3 regions of the Streptomyces sp. NPDC079167 genome follow, and region 1 is predicted to be linked to each of the others. Evidence: riboswitches for the same ligand, from Rfam matches in the RefSeq annotation. Region 1 holds a riboswitch; each other region holds the start of a gene.
The links. A riboswitch is a leader RNA that binds a small molecule or an ion and turns the genes downstream of it on or off. The one in region 1 is predicted to bind thiamine pyrophosphate.
Positions count from the first base shown of each region.

Region 2: it holds a riboswitch for thiamine pyrophosphate, as region 1 does, so the genes downstream of both, thiO (glycine oxidase ThiO) here and AB0P41_RS26140 (thiamine ABC transporter substrate-binding protein) in region 1, are expected to answer to the same signal.
Region 3: it holds a riboswitch for thiamine pyrophosphate, as region 1 does, so the genes downstream of both, thiC (phosphomethylpyrimidine synthase ThiC) here and AB0P41_RS26140 (thiamine ABC transporter substrate-binding protein) in region 1, are expected to answer to the same signal.

Region 1 covers NZ_JBFBLO010000013.1:107,864-113,695, forward strand. Annotated here, with positions in the region: gene AB0P41_RS26120 (Rossmann fold nucleotide-binding protein) at 1-122, shown strand, start outside; gene AB0P41_RS26125 (SRPBCC domain-containing protein) at 139-591, opposite strand; gene AB0P41_RS26130 (ABC transporter ATP-binding protein) at 630-1,685, opposite strand; gene AB0P41_RS26135 (iron ABC transporter permease) at 1,688-3,301, opposite strand; gene AB0P41_RS26140 (thiamine ABC transporter substrate-binding protein) at 3,346-4,440, opposite strand; TPP riboswitch at 4,514-4,630, opposite strand; gene rlmN (23S rRNA (adenine(2503)-C(2))-methyltransferase RlmN) at 4,711-5,817, opposite strand.
Region 2 covers NZ_JBFBLO010000001.1:10,515-16,346, forward strand. Annotated here, with positions in the region: gene AB0P41_RS00055 (Rv2175c family DNA-binding protein) at 147-512, opposite strand; gene AB0P41_RS00060 (FAD-dependent oxidoreductase) at 575-1,813, opposite strand; TPP riboswitch at 1,903-2,015, shown strand; gene thiO (glycine oxidase ThiO) at 2,013-3,227, shown strand; gene thiS (sulfur carrier protein ThiS) at 3,224-3,508, shown strand; gene AB0P41_RS00075 (thiazole synthase) at 3,511-4,305, shown strand; gene pknB (Stk1 family PASTA domain-containing Ser/Thr kinase) at 4,433-5,832, shown strand, end outside.
Region 3 covers NZ_JBFBLO010000003.1:286,552-292,383, forward strand. Annotated here, with positions in the region: gene AB0P41_RS08955 (helix-turn-helix domain-containing protein) at 100-867, shown strand; gene AB0P41_RS08960 (SsgA family sporulation/cell division regulator) at 969-1,406, shown strand; gene AB0P41_RS08965 (YibE/F family protein) at 1,471-2,826, opposite strand; TPP riboswitch at 2,898-3,031, shown strand; gene thiC (phosphomethylpyrimidine synthase ThiC) at 3,024-4,838, shown strand; gene AB0P41_RS08975 (DUF805 domain-containing protein) at 5,313-5,669, shown strand; gene AB0P41_RS08980 (hypothetical protein) at 5,751-5,832, opposite strand, start outside.

The DNA.
Region 1 (5,832 bases):
AGAAGCTGCCCGCCTGGCCGCTGCTGAGCGCGCTCGCGGCGGGCCGGGCGATGGAGTCCCGCATCGCGCTCGTGGACACGGTGGAGGAGGCGGCCGGGGCGCTCGCCCGGCTGGCGGGCTGACCCGGCCCCGACGGGCTCAGCCGGCGGCGAGCCGGGTGTCGAGGGCGTCGAAGAACGCCTCCCAGCCGTCCTCGGCCGCCGCGTACTGCTCGGGGGTGAGATGGCCGCCTCTCTGCCGGAAGACCATCTCGGTGGAGTTCCGGCTCCGCTCCGTGAGGGTGACCGTGACGGTCTCGCCCTCGGTGCCGGCGGGCGCGCTTCCGTCCTCGAGCGTGAACACGAGCCGCTCGGGGGCGGACACCTCCTGGTAGACACCGTGGAAGGGCATCTCCGCACCGGGCACCACGATGACCAGGCTCCATTCGCCGCCAGGCGTGACATCCATCGACATCCGGTCGAGGGGCACGTCGGCGTCGCCTCCGTACCAGGCGGCGAAGTCCTCGGGATCCGTCCATGCCTCGAACACACGGTCGCGGCGCGCCGCGACGACGCGGGTGATGTCGATGCCCTCGCGCGCTGAGTCAGCCATGGTCCCTGGTTCCTTTCCGGATGTCCCTGTCCAGAGGATCAGGCTCGGGGACCGGCCGCCACCCGGAGGGTTCGGGCCGGGGGCAGAACCACCGTCTCAGCCGGGTCGAAGGTCACGCCCACGGTGGCCCCCTCCTCCGGGGTGTCCCGCAGGGAGCACTCCGCCTCCAGGGCCGGCCCGTCGTCGGGGTGCAGGGTGACGGTGACGTGGTGGCCGCGGAAGGTGCGTACGCCCACCGTGCAGCGCAGGCCTTCCCCGGGGCCGCCGATCCGGACGCCGCCCGGCCGCACGAGCAGCTCGCACGCGCCCTGCGGCGAGTCCTCGGGCACCGGGACCTTGCCCCAGACGGTGTCGGCGGCCGTGCCCGTGACCGTGGCGTCCACCAGGTTGTCGAAGCCGAGGAAGCGGGCGACGAACGCCGACGCGGGGTGCTGCCAGACCTCCAGCGGGGTGCCCGCCTGGGCGATCCGGCCGTCCCGCATGACCACGACCCGGTCGGCGAGCGCGAATGCCTCGCCCTGGTCGTGGGTGACGGCGAGCACCGTGGTGCCCAGCCGGCCGAAGAGGGTGCGCAGTTCGACGACGAGCCGTTCGCGCAGGCTCCGGTCCAGCTGGCCCAGCGGTTCGTCCAGCATCAGCAGCTTCGGGCGTGGTGCCAGGGCCCGGGCGAGGGCCACCCGCTGCTGTTCGCCGCCGGACAGGGCGGCGACGGCCCGCCGCCCGGCCCCGGGCAGGCCGACCATGTCCAGGAGTTCAGCGGCTCTGCGGTCGCGCTCCGGGCGGGGGACGCCGTGCATCCGCAGTCCGAAGGCGACGTTGGCGCCGACGTCCCGGTGCGGGAAGAGCTGGTGGTCCTGGAACATCAGTCCGAGCCCGCGCCGGTGCACCGGAAGCCGTGCCTGGTCCGCGCCGTCCAGGAACACCCGCCCGCCGTCCAGGGGCTGGAGCCCGGCCACGGCCCGCAGCAGCGTCGACTTGCCGCTGCCGCTCGGGCCCAGCACGCAGACGATCTCGTGGTCGGCGACCTGCAGGTCCACCGCGTCCAGGGCCGTCCGCTTCCCGAACCGCACCGTGGCCGACTCCACTGTCAGCATCTCTAGAACTCCCCGGATCGGTCGGTACGGATACGTTCGAGCAGGAGCAGCGACACCGCGCAGACCAGCATCAGGATCGTGCTGAGGGCCATCGCCTGCCCGTAGTTGAGCTCGCCCGACCGCCCCAGCAGCCGGGCGACGGCGACCGGCAGGGTGGGGTTGTCGGGGCGTGCGATGAACACGGTCGCGCCGAACTCACCGAGCGACACGGCGAAGGCGAAGCCCGCCGCCACCAGCACCGCCCGCCGCACCAGCGGCAGGTCGACCTCCCGCCAGGCCCGCAGCGGCGACGCGCCGAGCACCGCCGCGGCCTCCCGCAGCCGGTCGTCCACCGCGCGCAGGACGGGCAGCATGGTCCGTACGACGAAGGGGACGCCCACCAGTGCCTGGGCGAGCGGCACGAGGATCCAGGACGTACGCAGATCGAGCGGCGGCTTGTCGAGCGTGATCAGGAAGCCGAAGCCGACGGTGACCGCCGACACTCCGAGCGGAAGCATCAGCAGGGCGTCGAAACCGCGTACCAGCGGGCCTGCCCTTCTGGTCAGTGCAGCCGCGGCGAGACCCCCGACCACGAGGGCGATCAGCGTCGCGACCAGCGCGTAACGCAGGGAGTTGCCGATGGCGTCGAGCGGCGGGACCAGGAAGGTGGAGCCGCTCGCGTCGGCCGACTGCAGCGCGCGGTAGAAGCCGAAGCCGTAGCCGCCCGAGGTGTCCAGGGAGCGTTCCACCAGTACGCCGAGCGGCACCACGATCAGCAGCAGGACGGTCAGCAGCACCCCGCCGAGCAGCGCCCACTGCCCTGCTCCGTGCGGGCGGCGGGAGGTCTGCGCCGGATCGACGAGCTTCAGCGCGGTCTCACGGCGCCGTACGGTCCACGTGTGGACGGCGAGGATCCCGCCGACCGCGGCGAACTGCACCAGCGTCAGTACGGCGGCCGTCGGCAGGTCGAGCAGCTGCGCGGTCTGCCGGTAGATCTCCACCTCCAGCGTGGAGTAGGCCGGGCCGCCGAGGATCTGGACGACCCCGAAGGAGGTGAAGGTGAAGAGGAAGACCATCAGGGCCGCCGCGGCCACGGCCGGGGCGAGCGCGGGCAGGGTCACGCGCCGCCAGACGGCGAGGCGGCCGGCCCCGAGCACCCGGGCGGCCTCCTCCTGGCGGGGGTCCATCTGGGACCACAGGCCGCCGACGGTCCGTACGACGACCGCGTAGTTGAAGAACACATGGGCGAGCAGGATCGCCCACACGGTCGTGTCGAGGCGGATTCCCCAGAGCTCGTCGAGGAACCCGCCGCGTCCCAGCAGCGCCAGGAACGCCGTGCCCACGACGACGGTGGGCAGGACGAACGGCACGGTCACGAGGGCACGCAGCAGTTGTTTGCCGGGGAAGTCGAAGCGGGCGAAGACATAGGCGCCGGGCAGCGCGATCAGCAGGGTGAGAGCGGTCGAGGCGAGGGCCTGCCAGGTGGTGAACCAGAGGACGTCGATGATGTCCGGCCGGCTCAGCACCGTGCCGATCCGGCCGAACTGCCAGGCTCCGTCCGTCTTCAGGCCCCGGCCGACGATCGCGACGACCGGGTAGGCGAAGAACAGCGCGAAGAACGCGACGGGCACGGCCATGAGGCCGAGCCGCACCGCGTTCCCCCTCCACGGGGGCCGCGCGACTACTTCACGACGAGCGAGGACCACGACTGGACCCACTGCTCACGGTTCTTGGCGATCTTCTCCGGAGCGACGGTCGCCGGCTTGTCGACGACCGCACCGAACTTCGTGAAGAGCTCCGGCAGCTTCGCGTCCTTCACCACCGGGTTCACGAACATGTTCAGCGGCATGTCCTCCTGGAACCGCTTGCTGATCAGGAAGTCCAGCAGGGCCTTGCCGCCGGCCTCGTTCTTCGCGCCGTCCAGCAGGCCGGCGAACTCGATCTGGCGGAAGCAGGTGCCGGTGGCGACACCGGTCGGGGCCTCGGCGGGCTTCGGATCGGCGTACAACACCTCGACGGGCGGGCTGGAGGCGTACGAGACGACGAGCGGCCGGTCGGCCTTGGCCTTCTTGCCGCCCGCGGAGCCGGAGAACTCCTCGTTGTATGCCTGCTCCCAGCCGTCGACGACCTTGACGCCGTTGCTCTTGAGCTTCTTCCAGTAGTCCTGGTAGCCGCTCTCACCGTGGGCGGCGACGGTGCCGAGGAGGAAGCCGAGGCCGGGCGACGAGGTCGCGGCGTTCTCGGTGACGAGGAGGTTCTTGTACGCGGGCTTCAGCAGGTCGTCGAAGGAGTTCGGCGGGTCGAGCTTCTTGTCGGCGAAGTACTTCTTGTCGTAGTTGACGCAGATGTCGCCGGTGTCGACGGGCGTGACCCGGTGCTTGTCCGCGTCGAGCTGCGTGTCGGCCGAGACGCGGTCCAGGCCCTTCGCCTCGTACGGTGTGAACAGGCCGTTGTCCAGGGCCCGGGAGAGCAGGGTGTTGTCGGCGCCGAAGAACACGTCGCCGCGCGGGGAGCCCTTGGTCAGGATCTCCTGGTTGAGCGCTGCCCCGGCGTCACCGCTCTTGAGTACCTTGACCTTGTAGCCGGTCTCGGCGGTGAACGCCTTCAGGACGGCGTCCGAGGCGTTGAACGAGTCATGGCTGACGAGGGTGACGGTCTTGGAGCCGGCCCCCGTGTCGTCGGACGCCTTGTCCTCGGAGCCGCCGCAGCCCGCGAGCGCGGTGACGCCGAGTGCGGCGGCGAGAGCGGTCGCCGCGTACTTCGTCGTGGTGTTCATGGTGAATTCCTCCTGGAGGTGACCAGGAAGAGACGCGGCCCTGCCCGCTCGGCGAGCGGGCAGGGCGCAACAGCTTGAGTAAGGTCCGAACTTCCTACCCGGAATGACCCGGGCGAGGTTCAGAGGGTCTGCGGCCGACCTGTCCTCGGTGCCGCACTCTCAGCGCTGTGGCGCTCCCCTGTCGGAATATGAAGTTGATTTCCCGGCCAGGCTACACCGGCCGGATCACGCCCTACCGGCCGGATAGTGCCCGTCGTCCGTGGTGCCTCCTCAGCGCTCGGACGCCGCCAGCTGCCCGCAGGCGCCGTCGATCTCCTGGCCGCGGGTGTCCCGGACGGTCACCGGCACACCATGGGCGGCGATCGCCTCGACGAACGCCTTCTCGTCCTCGGGCCGCGAGGCGGTCCACTTCGAGCCCGGGGTCGGGTTCAGCGGGATGAGGTTGACGTGGACCCGCTTGCCCTTGAGCAGCCGGCCCAGCCGGTCGCCCCGCCACGCCTGGTCGTTGATGTCACGGATGAGCGCGTACTCGATGGAGATGCGGCGACCCGACTTCTCCGCGTACTCCCACGCGGCGTCCAGGACCTCACGGACCTTCCAACGGGTGTTCACGGGGACGAGGGTGTCGCGCAGCTCGTCGTCCGGGGCGTGCAGCGAGACCGCGAGGCGGCACTTGAAGCCCTCGTCGGCGAAGCGCAGCATCGCCGGCACCAGGCCCACCGTGGACACGGTGATCCCGCGCTGCGACAGCCCGAGGCCGTCCGGCTCCGGGTCCGTCAGCCGACGGATCGCCCCGACCACTCGCTTGTAGTTGGCGAGCGGCTCGCCCATGCCCATGAAGACGATGTTGGACAGCCGGGCAGGCCCACCCGGGACCTCGCCGTCGCGCAGGGCCCGCATGCCGTCCACGATCTGGTGCACGATCTCGGCGGTCGACAGATTGCGGTCGAGCCCCGCCTGCCCGGTGGCGCAGAACGGGCAGTTCATCCCGCAGCCGGCCTGTGACGAGATGCACATGGTCACCCGGTCCGGGTAGCGCATGAGGACGGACTCGACGAGCGTGCCGTCGTGCAGCTTCCAGAGCGTCTTACGGGTGGTGTCGTCGTCGCAGCTGATGTGACGCATCACCGACATCAGGTCGGGGAACATCGCCTCGGCGAGCTTGTCCCGTGAGGCGGCCGGGATGTTGGTCCACTCCGCCGGGTCGTGCGCGTACCGCGTGAAGTAGTGCTGCGACAGCTGCTTGGCACGGAAGGGCTTCTCGCCGGTCGCGGCGACTGCTTCCTTGCGCTCGTCGGGGGTGAGGTCGGCGAGGTGCCGCGGCGGCCGCTTGGCTCCACGGGGCGCGACGAAAGTGAGTTCTCCGGGCTTAGGCATGGTTCTTCCAGTGTC
Region 2 (5,832 bases), on a different contig from region 1:
AAGATTTCCCCCGTCGGTACGTCGTTGGATCACTGATGCGGCGACAACGCGCCGTACGTCGATGGACCGCCGTGCCGGCAGACCCGGTCACGGCGGGGTGCGGCCCGTGAAGTGCCACGGCCCGCACCCCGCTCACGGTCGTCCGGTCAGACGGCGAGCGCCTGGGCCCGGCGCTTCACCTCCGTACCGCGATTCTCGCTGAGGGCCTGCGCGGGCGTGCCGGGCAGGGTCGGGTCGGGGGTGAAGAGCCAGTCCAGCATCTCTTCGTCGTTGTAGCCGTCGTCCCTCAGGAGCGTCAGGGTCCCTACGAGGCCCTTGACCACCTTGTTGCCGTCGATGAAGGCGGCAGGCACCTGGAGCGCCCGGTTCTCACCACGTCGTACGGCGATCAGCTGGCCTTCCTTGACCAGCTGCCGTACGCGCGTCACCTCGACATCGAGCATTTCCGCGATGTCGGGAAGGTGGAGCCATGCGGGGACGAGAGCATCGATCTTTGCGTCAATCTCGGTCACAGGGACAAGCGTGCCATCCCGGACCGACAGCCGGTACCCGGGCCGGGCGTACGAGACCGTGCCTACCCCTGGAGGACCGTCGATTTCAGCGGTACGGAGGAGTCGGCGGCCCGCGCCGGATCGATCCGCGCGCCCGCTTCGACGAGCTTGCGCCCCTGCGCCAGGTCGCGGGGCCTGCTGACGGCCAGCACGGCGACCAGGACCCCCTGCCGCAGCCAGCAGACCGTCCAGGACGGGTCACCGGGGTCGCCCCGCCACAGCAGTGTGTCGGCGCCCGCGTGGTGGCCGGCGTACTGCACGAAGCGGCCGAACTGCTCGGACCAGAAGTAGGGCACCGGGTCGTACGTCCTGACCGCGCCGTCGGCGAGGGCTGCGGCCACGGTCCTCGGCCCCTGGAGGGCGTTGTCCCAGTGGTGGACCAGCAGCCGTTCCCCGTAGCGGGCGGAGGGGAAGGAGGCGCAGTCGCCCACGGCGTAGACATCGGGCAGCGACGTGCGGAGCGAGCTGTCCGCGGTGACCGAGCCGTCGGGGCCGAGGGCGATGCCCGAGCCCGCGAGCCACGCGGTGGCGGGCCTGGCGCCGATGCCGACGACCACTGCCCCGGCGGGGATCAACCGGCCGTCCGTGAGGTGGACGGCGCCCTCCTCGACACGTGCGACCCGGGCCCCGGTGAGGAGTTCGGCTCCGCTCTCGGCGTACCAGGCGGCCATCGGCTCGGCGACCTCGGCGGGCATGGTGCCCGCGAGGGGCCGGCCGGCGGCCTCCACGACGGTCACCGCGCACCCGGCCGCGCGGGCCGCCGTGGCGAACTCGGCGCCGATCCAGCCCGCGCCGACGACGACCACCTCGTGCTGCCGCTCCAGGACGGGCCGCAGCCGTGCCGCGTCGTCGAGGGTGCGCAGCAGATGGACGCCGGGCACGCCCTCGGAACCGGGCAGTGCGACCGGTTCCGCTCCGGTGGCGAGGACCAGGACGTCGTAGCCGACGGGCCCTTCCGGGGTGTCCAGCTCGTGCGCCCCGGCACGCAGTCCGGCCACGTCGAGCCCCAGGCGCAGGGTGATGTCCAGGGCCTCGAAGTCGACGTCGAAGGCGGAGTCCTCCGCCTTGCCGAGCAGGACCGCCTTGGACAGGGGCGGCCTGTCGTACGGCTGGTGGGGTTCGGCACCGATCAGGGTGACCGGGCCGGTGAAGCCCTGTTCGCGCAGGGCCACGGCCGTCTGCACTCCGGCCATGCCGGCGCCCACGATCACGACCCCGTTCGGCCGCTGTCCCGCTGCCGGTTCCTGTGTCTGCTGGCTCACCTGTCCACCCTAGGGTCTGCCACCGGCGGGCGGGCCACGGGTACCGGTCCCTTACGGGCCGCGAGGCGTGGGGTCTAGGCTGGCCGCCGTAAGGCACTCGCGGGAGTCCGGGCGTACCGGGCTGAGAGGGAGGCTGGCCGGCCTCCGACCGTACGAACCTGATCCGGGTCATGCCGGCGAAGGGAGGGGCTGGACGCCCATGCGCATCTCGACGAACAGTTCCGACGTCCTGGTCGTCGGAGGCGGCATCATCGGGCTGGTGACCGCGTGGCGGTCGGCCCTGCACGGGCTGCGCACCACGCTGGCCGATCCCGCGCCGGGCGGCGGCGCGGCCCAGGTCGCGGCCGGGATGCTCGCGGCCGTCACCGAACTCCACTACGGCGAGCAGACGCTGCTCGGCCTCAACGTGGCTTCGGCCGCGCGCTATCCGGCGTTCGTGGCCGAGCTGGAGGAGGCGAGCGGGCAGGAGACCGGCTTCCGCGCCTGCGGCACCCTGTCCGTCGCGCTGGACTCGGACGACCGGGCGCATCTGCGGGAGCTGCACGCTCTGCAGCAGCGGTCGGGGCTGGAGTCCGAGTGGCTGAGCGGCCGCGAGTGCCGCCGTCTGGAACCGATGCTCGCCCCCGGCGTGCGTGGCGGGCTGCGGGTCGACGGCGACCACCAGGTGGATCCCAGGCGGCTGGCCTCGGCCCTGGTCACCGCCTGCGAGCGGGCGGGCGTGGTGTTCCGCCGGGACTGGGCCGAGCGGCTCTCCGTCACGGGCGGCCGGGCCACGGGAGCGGTCCTGGCGGACGGCACGGAGCTCGCCGCCGGCCAGGTGGTACTCGCCGGCGGCAGCCTCAGCGGCCGGCTCCAGGGCGTTCCCGAGGCTGTCCTGCCGCCGGTACGCCCGGTCAAGGGCCAGGTGCTGCGGTTGCGGGTGCCTTCCGCCTACGCGCCCTTCCTCAGCCGGACGGTGCGGGCGGTCGTGCGCGGCAGCCAGGTCTATCTGGTCCCGCGTGCCGACGGTGAGCTGGTGGTCGGCGCGACCACGGAGGAGATGGGCTGGGACACCACGGTCACCGCGGGCGGGGTGTACGAGCTGCTGCGGGACGCCCATGAGCTGATGCCCGGCATCACGGAGCTGCCGCTGACCGAGACCCGGGCCGGCCTGCGGCCCGCCTCGCCGGACAACGCGCCGCTGCTGGGGCCCACGGCACTGCCGGGGCTGCATCTCGCCACCGGGCACCACCGCAACGGGGTGCTGCTGACCCCGGTCACCGGCGATGTGATGGCCCATGTGCTGACCACCGGCGAGCTGCCCGAGCTGGGCCGCCCCTTCGCGCCGCACCGATTCGCCGCCGCCTCCCCGGAGAGCTCACCGGCCTCCTCCCCCGAAGAAACCGCCCCCGCGCCGCAGGAGCAGCCCGTATGACGCAGTCCGTACCCGATTCCGAGCCCGGTTCCGTGCCCGTTTCCCGGCCCGAGACCCTTTCCGTGCCCGATTCCGAGGCCGTTTCCGTGTCCGTCAACGGGGAAGGCCGCACCGTGCCCGCCGGCACCGCGCTGGACACGCTGGTCGCGGGGCTGACCACCGCGCCCTCCGGGGTAGCCGCCGCGGTGAACGAGGCCGTCGTGCCGCGCGGTCGGTGGTCGGCCACCACGCTCGCCGACGGCGACCGCGTCGAGGTCCTCACCGCGGTCCAGGGAGGCTGACCATGTCCGACGACCTCCTCACGCTCGGTTCCACCGCGTTCTCGTCCCGGCTGATCATGGGGACGGGCGGGGCGCCCAGCCTCGACGTACTGGAACGCTCCCTGATCGCTTCGGGCACCGAGCTCACCACCGTGGCGATGCGCCGGCTCGACCCGACCGTGCAGGGCTCGGTGCTCTCCGTCCTGGAACGCCTCTCCATCCGGGTCCTGCCGAACACCGCGGGCTGTTTCACCGCGGGCGAGGCCGTGCTGACGGCCAGGCTGGCCAGGGAGGCGCTGGGCACCGACTGGATCAAGCTGGAGGTCGTGGCCGACGAGCGGACCCTGCTGCCCGACCCGATCGAGCTGCTGGACGCCGCCGAGATCCTGGTCGACGACGGCTTCACGGTCCTGCCGTACACCAATGACGATCCGGTGCTGGCCCGCAAGCTCCAGGACGTGGGCTGCGCGGCGGTCATGCCGCTCGGTTCCCCCATCGGTTCCGGGCTCGGCATCCGCAACCCGCACAACTTCCAGCTGATCGTCGAGCAGGCCACGGTCCCGGTGATCCTGGACGCCGGCGCCGGGACGGCCTCGGACGCGGCGCTGGCGATGGAGCTGGGCTGTGCCGCTGTGATGCTCGCCTCGGCGGTGACCCGGGCGCAGGAGCCCGAGCTGATGGCGGCGGCGATGCGGCACGCGGTGGACGGCGGGCGGCTGGCGTACCGGGCGGGGCGCATCCCGCGCCGCCATTTCGCTGAGGCGTCCTCGCCCACGGAGGGCCGCGCGGTGCTGGATCCGGAGCGCCCGGCCTTCTGAGAGCCGTGCACCGGCCGGGTCCTCCCCGTCACAGCACGCGCATGCCGCTGTCACGGCTCCGCACCGGAACGGTCCGCCGGAGGCCTGGACCATCCGAGGTGTCCGTGGCAGCTCGTAGACTCGCCCCGTGGACACGACCCTCCAGGACCCCCTTGTCGGGCAGCTGCTCGACGGCCGCTATCGCATCGATGCGCGCATCGCCGTCGGCGGTATGGCCACGGTCTACCGGGCCGTGGACACCCGGCTCGACCGGGTGCTCGCCCTCAAGGTGATGCACCCGGCGCTGGCGACCGACGCGGCGTTCGTCGAACGCTTCATCCGCGAGGCCAAGTCCGTCGCCCGGCTCGCCCACCCCAATGTGGTGGGCGTCTTCGACCAGGGCGCCCAGGGCGCGTACGTGTACCTCGCGATGGAGTACGTCGCCGGGTGCACCCTGCGTGACGTCCTTCGCGAGCGTGGGGCGCTGCAGCCCCGGGCGGCCCTGGACATCCTCGAACCGGTGCTGGCCGCCCTCGGCGCCGCGCACCGGGCGGGCTTCGTCCACCGCGACATGAAGCCGGAGAACGTCCTGATCGGGGACGACGGCCGGGTCAAGGTCGCCGACTTCGGTCTCGTACGCGCTGTGGGAACCGCCACGGACACCACCGGCTCGCTGCTGGGCACGGTCTCGTACCTCGCTCCGGAGCAGATCGAGCAGGGCTCGGCCGACACCCGGTCCGATGTGTACGCCTGCGGTGTGGTGCTCTACGAGATGCTGACCGGCGGCAAACCCCATGGCGGGGACACCGCCGCCCAGGTCATCTACCAGCATCTGAACGAGAACGTCCCGGCGCCGTCCGGTGCCGTTCCCGGCCTGGCGTCCGGGCTGGACGAGCTGGTGGCCGCGGCGACGGCGCGCGACCCCGACGTCCGTCCGTCCGACGCGGTGGCCCTGCTCGCCCGGGCCCGTGAGATACGGGCGGCTCTCACCGAGGAGCAGCTCGACACGATGCCTCCGCAGGCCATCGCGGAGGAGCACGACGGCGCCGAGGACCGTACGAGCGTGATCCCCAGGGTGATCCCGGCCGGCCAGGGCACCGCGCACCACACCAGCCGACTGGAGATGCCGCCGTCCTCGCCCCGGGAGCCCGGGCGCGGGCGACGCGGGCCCTTCGCCGGCCGCGGCCGGCGCGGGACGCTCGCCGTGCTCGTCGCCGTCCTGCTGGTGCTGGGCGCCGGCGTGGGCGTCTGGTACATCAACTCGGGGCAGTTCACCCGGGTCCCTTCCCTCCTGGGCCAGACCCGGAGCGCTGCCGAGAAGCGGCTCGCGGACGAGGGACTCGACCTGAAGGGTGTCGAATACGCCTACAGCGACACGGTGGAGCGCTCCACGGTGATCAGCAGCGATCCGGGCTCCGGTGAGCGCATCCGGGGCAACGACGCGGTGAAGCTGGTGATCTCGCGCGGCCCGGAGATCGTGAAGGTCCCCGATGTGGAGGCGCTCGCCCTCGCCGAGGCCCGGCGTGAGCTGAAGAAGTCGGGACTCAC
Region 3 (5,832 bases), on a different contig from region 1:
TGCGACCGTCCGGTCTCCGGACCCCAGGCTCGCGGCGGGCCCGTGGGGGCGGCCCCCGCGGGTGGGCGGAGAGCCCGTCACCATGCCTGGGGGTGACCTGTGACCACGGCATCGAGTACCGCTGTCCCGACGTTGATCGGTTCGGTTCAGCGGGCGTTGAGACTTATGGAGGCTGTGGGCACCCACCGGGACGGAGCGCCGGCCAAGCAGCTCGCCCGGGAGGCCGGGCTTCCCCTTCCCACCGCCTACCACTTGCTCCGGACCCTGACCCATGAGGGGTATCTCCGCAGGGAGAACGGCGTCTTCCTGTTCGGAGCCGCGGCCGAGCGGCTGGGGGGAGGCCCCGCGACGCCGCGCCCCGGGGTGATCGTCGAATCGCTCGCCCACTGGGCGGACGTCATCGGCGCCCCCGTGTACTGCGCCCTGTACAAGGACGGCGAGATCGAGATGATTGCCGTGGCGGAGACTCCGGCCGTCCCCGCGGTGCACGAGTGGGCCTCGTTCCGCGAGACGGGTCATGCCCACGCCCTCGGGCAGTGTCTCCTCGGCCAGCTCGACGAGCGTGCGCGCGAGGACCATCTCGACCGCCATCCGGTCCGGCCGCTGACGCGTTACTCCGTAAGGGACCGTCAGGCGTTGCTGAGCCGGCTGAGATCGATGAAACGTACGGAACCTGTCGTCGAACGGCAGGAGTACGCCATGGGAACCGTCTGCGCGGCCATCCCGATCACTGTCGGTAGCGCCGTGGCGGCCATGGCTGTTTCTCTCCCACTGCACCAAGAAGAACGGTTGCTCCCCGCAGTCGAACAACTACGCTGCGAAGTGACCACTCTCTTGCGCTCGTTCGTGTTCTCTATCAGTATCTGAAAAATCACTCCTTGTGATCTGCTATCGCGTGCACCACGATGGCGTCAATAGGGCCATGGGGGATCATTCCTGGCCAGTTTCATCTACTGCGGGGTTGAACGATGCGCGAGTCGGTTCAAGCAGAGGTCATGATGAGCTTCCTCGTCTCCGAGGAGCTCTCCTTCCGTATTCCGGTGGAGCTCCGGTACGAGGTCAGTGATCCGTATGCGATCCGGATGACCTTCCACCTGCCAGGTGACGCCCCCGTCACCTGGGCATTCGGCCGTGAGCTGCTGCTCGACGGTCTCAACAGCCCCAGTGGTGACGGCGATGTGCACATCGGCCCGACCGAGCCCGAAGGGTTGTCGGATGTACACATCCGCCTTCAGGTCGGCGCGGACCGTGCGCTCTTCAGGGCAGGCACCGCACCTCTTGTGGCATTTCTCGACCGGACGGACAAGCTGGTGCCGTTGGGGCAGGAGCACACGCTGGGTGACTTCGACGGCAATCTGGAAGAGGCGCTGGGCCGCATCCTCGCCAAGGAGCAGAACGCCGGCTGAAGTAGGAAGACCCGGCTGACCACCGGTCACCGGTGGCCCGGGTCCATGCGTCCGGTGTCCCGGCTCACGCCTTGCGGCGTCGTCCCCTCCCGGTCCGTGCGGGTGCAGGAGCTCCGGCTTCCGCGCCGAGCCCCGTGCGGTCCGCGGAGACCACCAGGGCCGCGAGCACCGTCGTCACCGGCACCGAGGCGACCAGCCCGATCGAGCCGATCAGCGTGCGGACGATCTCCTCGGCGACCAACTCGCTGTTGGCCACCGTGCCCACGCTGCTCTCCGCGATCGAGAACAGCAACAGCAGGGGAAGCGCCGCGCCCGCGTAGGCGAGTACGAGCGTGTTGACGACCGAGGCGATGTGGTCGCGCCCGATCCGGATGCCCGCCCGGTAGAGCCTGCGTACACCCATGGTCGGGTCCGCCTGGTGCAGCTCCCAGACCGCCGATGTCTGGGTCACGGTCACGTCGTCGAGTACACCGAGCGAGCCGATGATCACACCGGCGAGCAGCAGGCCGCTCATGTCGATGTCCGGGTACAGCCCATGGATCAGGCCGGTGTTGTCATCGGTGTTCCCGGACAGGCTCGCCCAGCCGATGAAGAGCGAGCCGAGCAGCCCGATCAGCAGCAGCGAGATGAGCGTGCCGATGACGGCCACGGAGGTGCGGGCCGTCAGCCCGTGGCAGGTGTAGAGGGCGATCAGCATGATGGCGCTGGCCCCGATCACCGCCACGACCAGGGGGTTCGAACCCTGCAGGATCGCCGGGAGGATGAACAGGGTCAGCACGGCGAACGACACGGCGAGTGCGATCAGGGCCATCAGACCGCGCAGCCTGCCCACCGCGACCACCACGAGCGCGAAGATCCCGGCGAGCAGCGCCATCGGGAACGAGCGGTCGATGTCGGTCACCGAGTACTGCAGGTCCCGGGGCGCGTCAGGTGCGTACGCGACGACCACCCCCTGGCCCTCGCGCAGCTGCCGGGGCGCGTCGGGCTGGACGACCTCGACGAACGTACGGCCCTTGTCCTTGCCGGTGGTCACCTCGACCGTGGCCTTCTTGCACTCCCCCGTCTGCTCGTTGACGGCTTCGCGTCCCGACGGGGTGGAGGTGTCTCCGGTCGGCGGCACCTGCGAGGCGTTGACGTCCGCACAGTCGACCCGCACGACCTCGGTGACCTGCCCGTCCTGGGTCTGACGGTCGAAGCCGACCCCCGTGCGTTCATGGGCGGGTGCCCCGCCGGGCCAGAAGGCCACGAGGCCGACCAGGACCGCCGTGGCGAAGGGGATCAGTACGGCCGCGATGACCTTGCGCAGGTGCTTGGACACGGGTGCGGCAGGCCCGTGGCTGTGGGTGTGGCCGTGCGCATGACTCTGTGCGCTGCCTGAGGCGGGGCCGTGGGGCTCGGGGGCGCTTCCGGGGGACGTCACCCCGCGATCATCCCAAGAACCGGGGATGCCCTCTGGCCAGCACGCCAGAACGGAGGTTAGCGTGGAGGCACATTTGTACACGCGGGAGCTCGGAGCACCGGGCTGAGAGGGCGCTGACCTCCGTACATCCGTACGGGACACGCTGCGCCGACCGCCGAACCTGTTACCGGGTAATGCCGGCGTAGGGAGTAGGTCTCATGACCACAGCGGACGCACGCACGCCTGCCTCGAATCAGAACGCCCCGCATGCGGAGGGCGAAGAGGCCGGGAAGTCCATCGGCTGGCACAAGGGGTACGTCCAGGGCTCACGCCCGGATCTCCGGGTTCCGGTCCGTCAGGTGCACCTCACCAACGGCAAGGACGTGACGCTGTACGACACGTCCGGGCCGTACACCGACCCCACCACCGACACCGACGTACGCCGGGGGCTCGCCCCGCTCCGGGAGAACTGGATCATCACCCGGGGGGACACCGAGGAGTACGCGGGACGGCCCGCGCGTCCCGAGGACGACGGGCTGAAGCACACCTCGCCGAGGGGCGGTCTGCGCAACCTGGACGCGGTCTTCCCGGGCCGCCCGCGCCAGCCCCGCCGCAGCCGCGACGGGCGGCCCGTCACGCAGCTCGCGTACGCCCGCCGGGGCGAGATCACCCCAGAGATGGAGTACGTCGCGATCCGGGAGAACGTCGGACCCGAGGTCGTGCGCGAGGAGATCGCGGCGGGCCGGGCGGTCCTTCCGGCCAACGTCAACCACCCGGAGACCGAGCCGATGATCATCGGCAAGCGCTTCCTGGTGAAGGTCAACGCGAACATCGGCAACTCCGCCGTCACCTCCTCGATCGAGGAGGAGGTGGACAAGATGACGTGGGCCACCAAGTGGGGCGCCGACACGGTCATGGACCTCTCCACCGGCCGCAACATCCACACCACCCGTGAGTGGGTCCTGCGCAACTCACCGGTGCCGATCGGCACCGTCCCCCTCTACCAGGCGCTCGAGAAGGTCGACGGCCGGGCCGAGGAACTGACGTGGGAGATCTACAAGGACACCGTCATCGAGCAGGCGGAGCAGGGCGTCGACTACATGACGGTGCACGCCGGAGTGCGGCTGCCGTACGTTCCGCTGACGGCCCGTCGCAAGACCGGGATCGTTTCGCGCGGCGGGTCCATCATGGCCGCCTGGTGCCTGGCGCACCACAAGGAGTCGTTCCTCTACGAGCACTTCGAGGAGCTCTGCGAGATCCTCGCGGCGTACGACGTGACGTACTCGCTCGGTGACGGGCTGCGCCCCGGCTCCATCGCCGACGCCAACGACGAGGCCCAGTTCGCCGAACTCCGGACGCTCGGGGAGCTGAACACCGTTGCCAAGCGGTTCGGCGTCCAGACCATGATCGAGGGGCCGGGGCATGTCCCGATGCACAAGATCAAGGAGAACATCGACCTCCAGCAGGAGATCTGCGAGGAGGCGCCCTTCTACACGCTCGGCCCCCTCACCACGGACGTCGCACCGGCGTACGACCACATCACCTCGGGTATCGGCGCGGCGATGATCGCCTGGTGGGGGACGGCGATGCTCTGTTACGTCACACCCAAGGAGCACCTGGGGCTCCCCAACCGTGACGACGTGAAGACCGGTGTCATCACGTACAAGATCGCCGCTCATGCGGCGGACCTGGCCAAGGGGCACCCCGGGGCGCAGGAGTGGGACGACGCGCTGTCGGACGCCCGGTTCGAGTTCCGCTGGGAGGATCAGTTCAACCTGGCGCTCGACCCCGACACCGCGCGGGAGTTCCACGACGAGACGCTGCCGGCCGAGCCGGCGAAGACGGCCCACTTCTGCTCGATGTGCGGTCCCAAGTTCTGCTCGATGAAGATCTCCCACGACATCCGGCGCGAGCACGGTGACGAGCAGGCCGCGATCGAAGCGGGGATGGCCGAGAAGTCCAGGGAGTTCGCGGCGAGCGGCAACCGCGTGTACCTGCCTCTGGCGGAGACGGGAGGCAGGTCGGCCGGCTGACACGGCCGGCTCGGCGGCGGCGGCCGGCCGGCTGATCCGGCCGCCACGGCGGAGGAGGGGCTCGCCAGGTCACCAGTGCCGGCCGGTCCGCCTCCGCCGAGCCCATCGCGAACGGCTTGTCGTCGTCGTCCGTCACGAGATGGATGCTGCCCTCCGTCACGCCGTCACCCGGCGGGTTCGTGGGGCGGTCCGGCGTAACGCGGTGCGGCAGCGGTCGTTTGCCGGGCCGTCAGATTGCGGCGGTAGAGCATGAAGAGTGCCCACAATGGCTGGTTCGAGCTGTTCGGCACCGTCCTGTCGTGCCTTCGAGGAACTTTCGGCGTCAGTATGGACACAGCCGTGCTGCAGGTCGATGTAAGTTTCCGCGGTCGCCCGAATGGTGTTGACCGTTTCCTTATCTGTGCTTTACCTTCCGCTGTGCTTGGCCGAAATTGGTGTGCGTCCCGAACGGGGGCGCCAGGGGAGGGAAGCACAGTGAACTGGTACCTGGCTGTACTCAAGAACTACGCGGGCTTCGGCGGGCGTGCGCGCCGCAAGGAGTACTGGATGTTCGTACTCTTCAACTTCATCGTCGCGGTGGTCCTGAGCGTGCTCGGCATGGCCATCGACTCGCAGATTCCTTACATCATCTACCTGCTGGCCGTGATCATCCCGACGATAGCCGTCGTCGTGCGCCGCCTGCACGACACCGGCCGTTCCGGCTGGTGGATCCTGATCTCGTTCGTGCCGCTCGTGGGCGGCATCATCCTGCTCGTCTTCATGTGCAGCGAGGGTGCGCGCGAGGTCAACGAGTACGGCCCGAACCCGAAGCTCGCCCCGCAGGGGATCTGAGCTCCTCACCGGGTGTGATGCCCGCAGAGGCCGGAGCGGCAGCGAGCCGTTCCGGCCTCTGCCGTGCCGGGCCCCGCCGGATCACTCCGGCTGGTGCTCCGGGCCGCCGTAGTCCGGGCTGGTGAAGTCGGGACTGGTGAAGGTGGGGCGGGGGCCGGCCGAG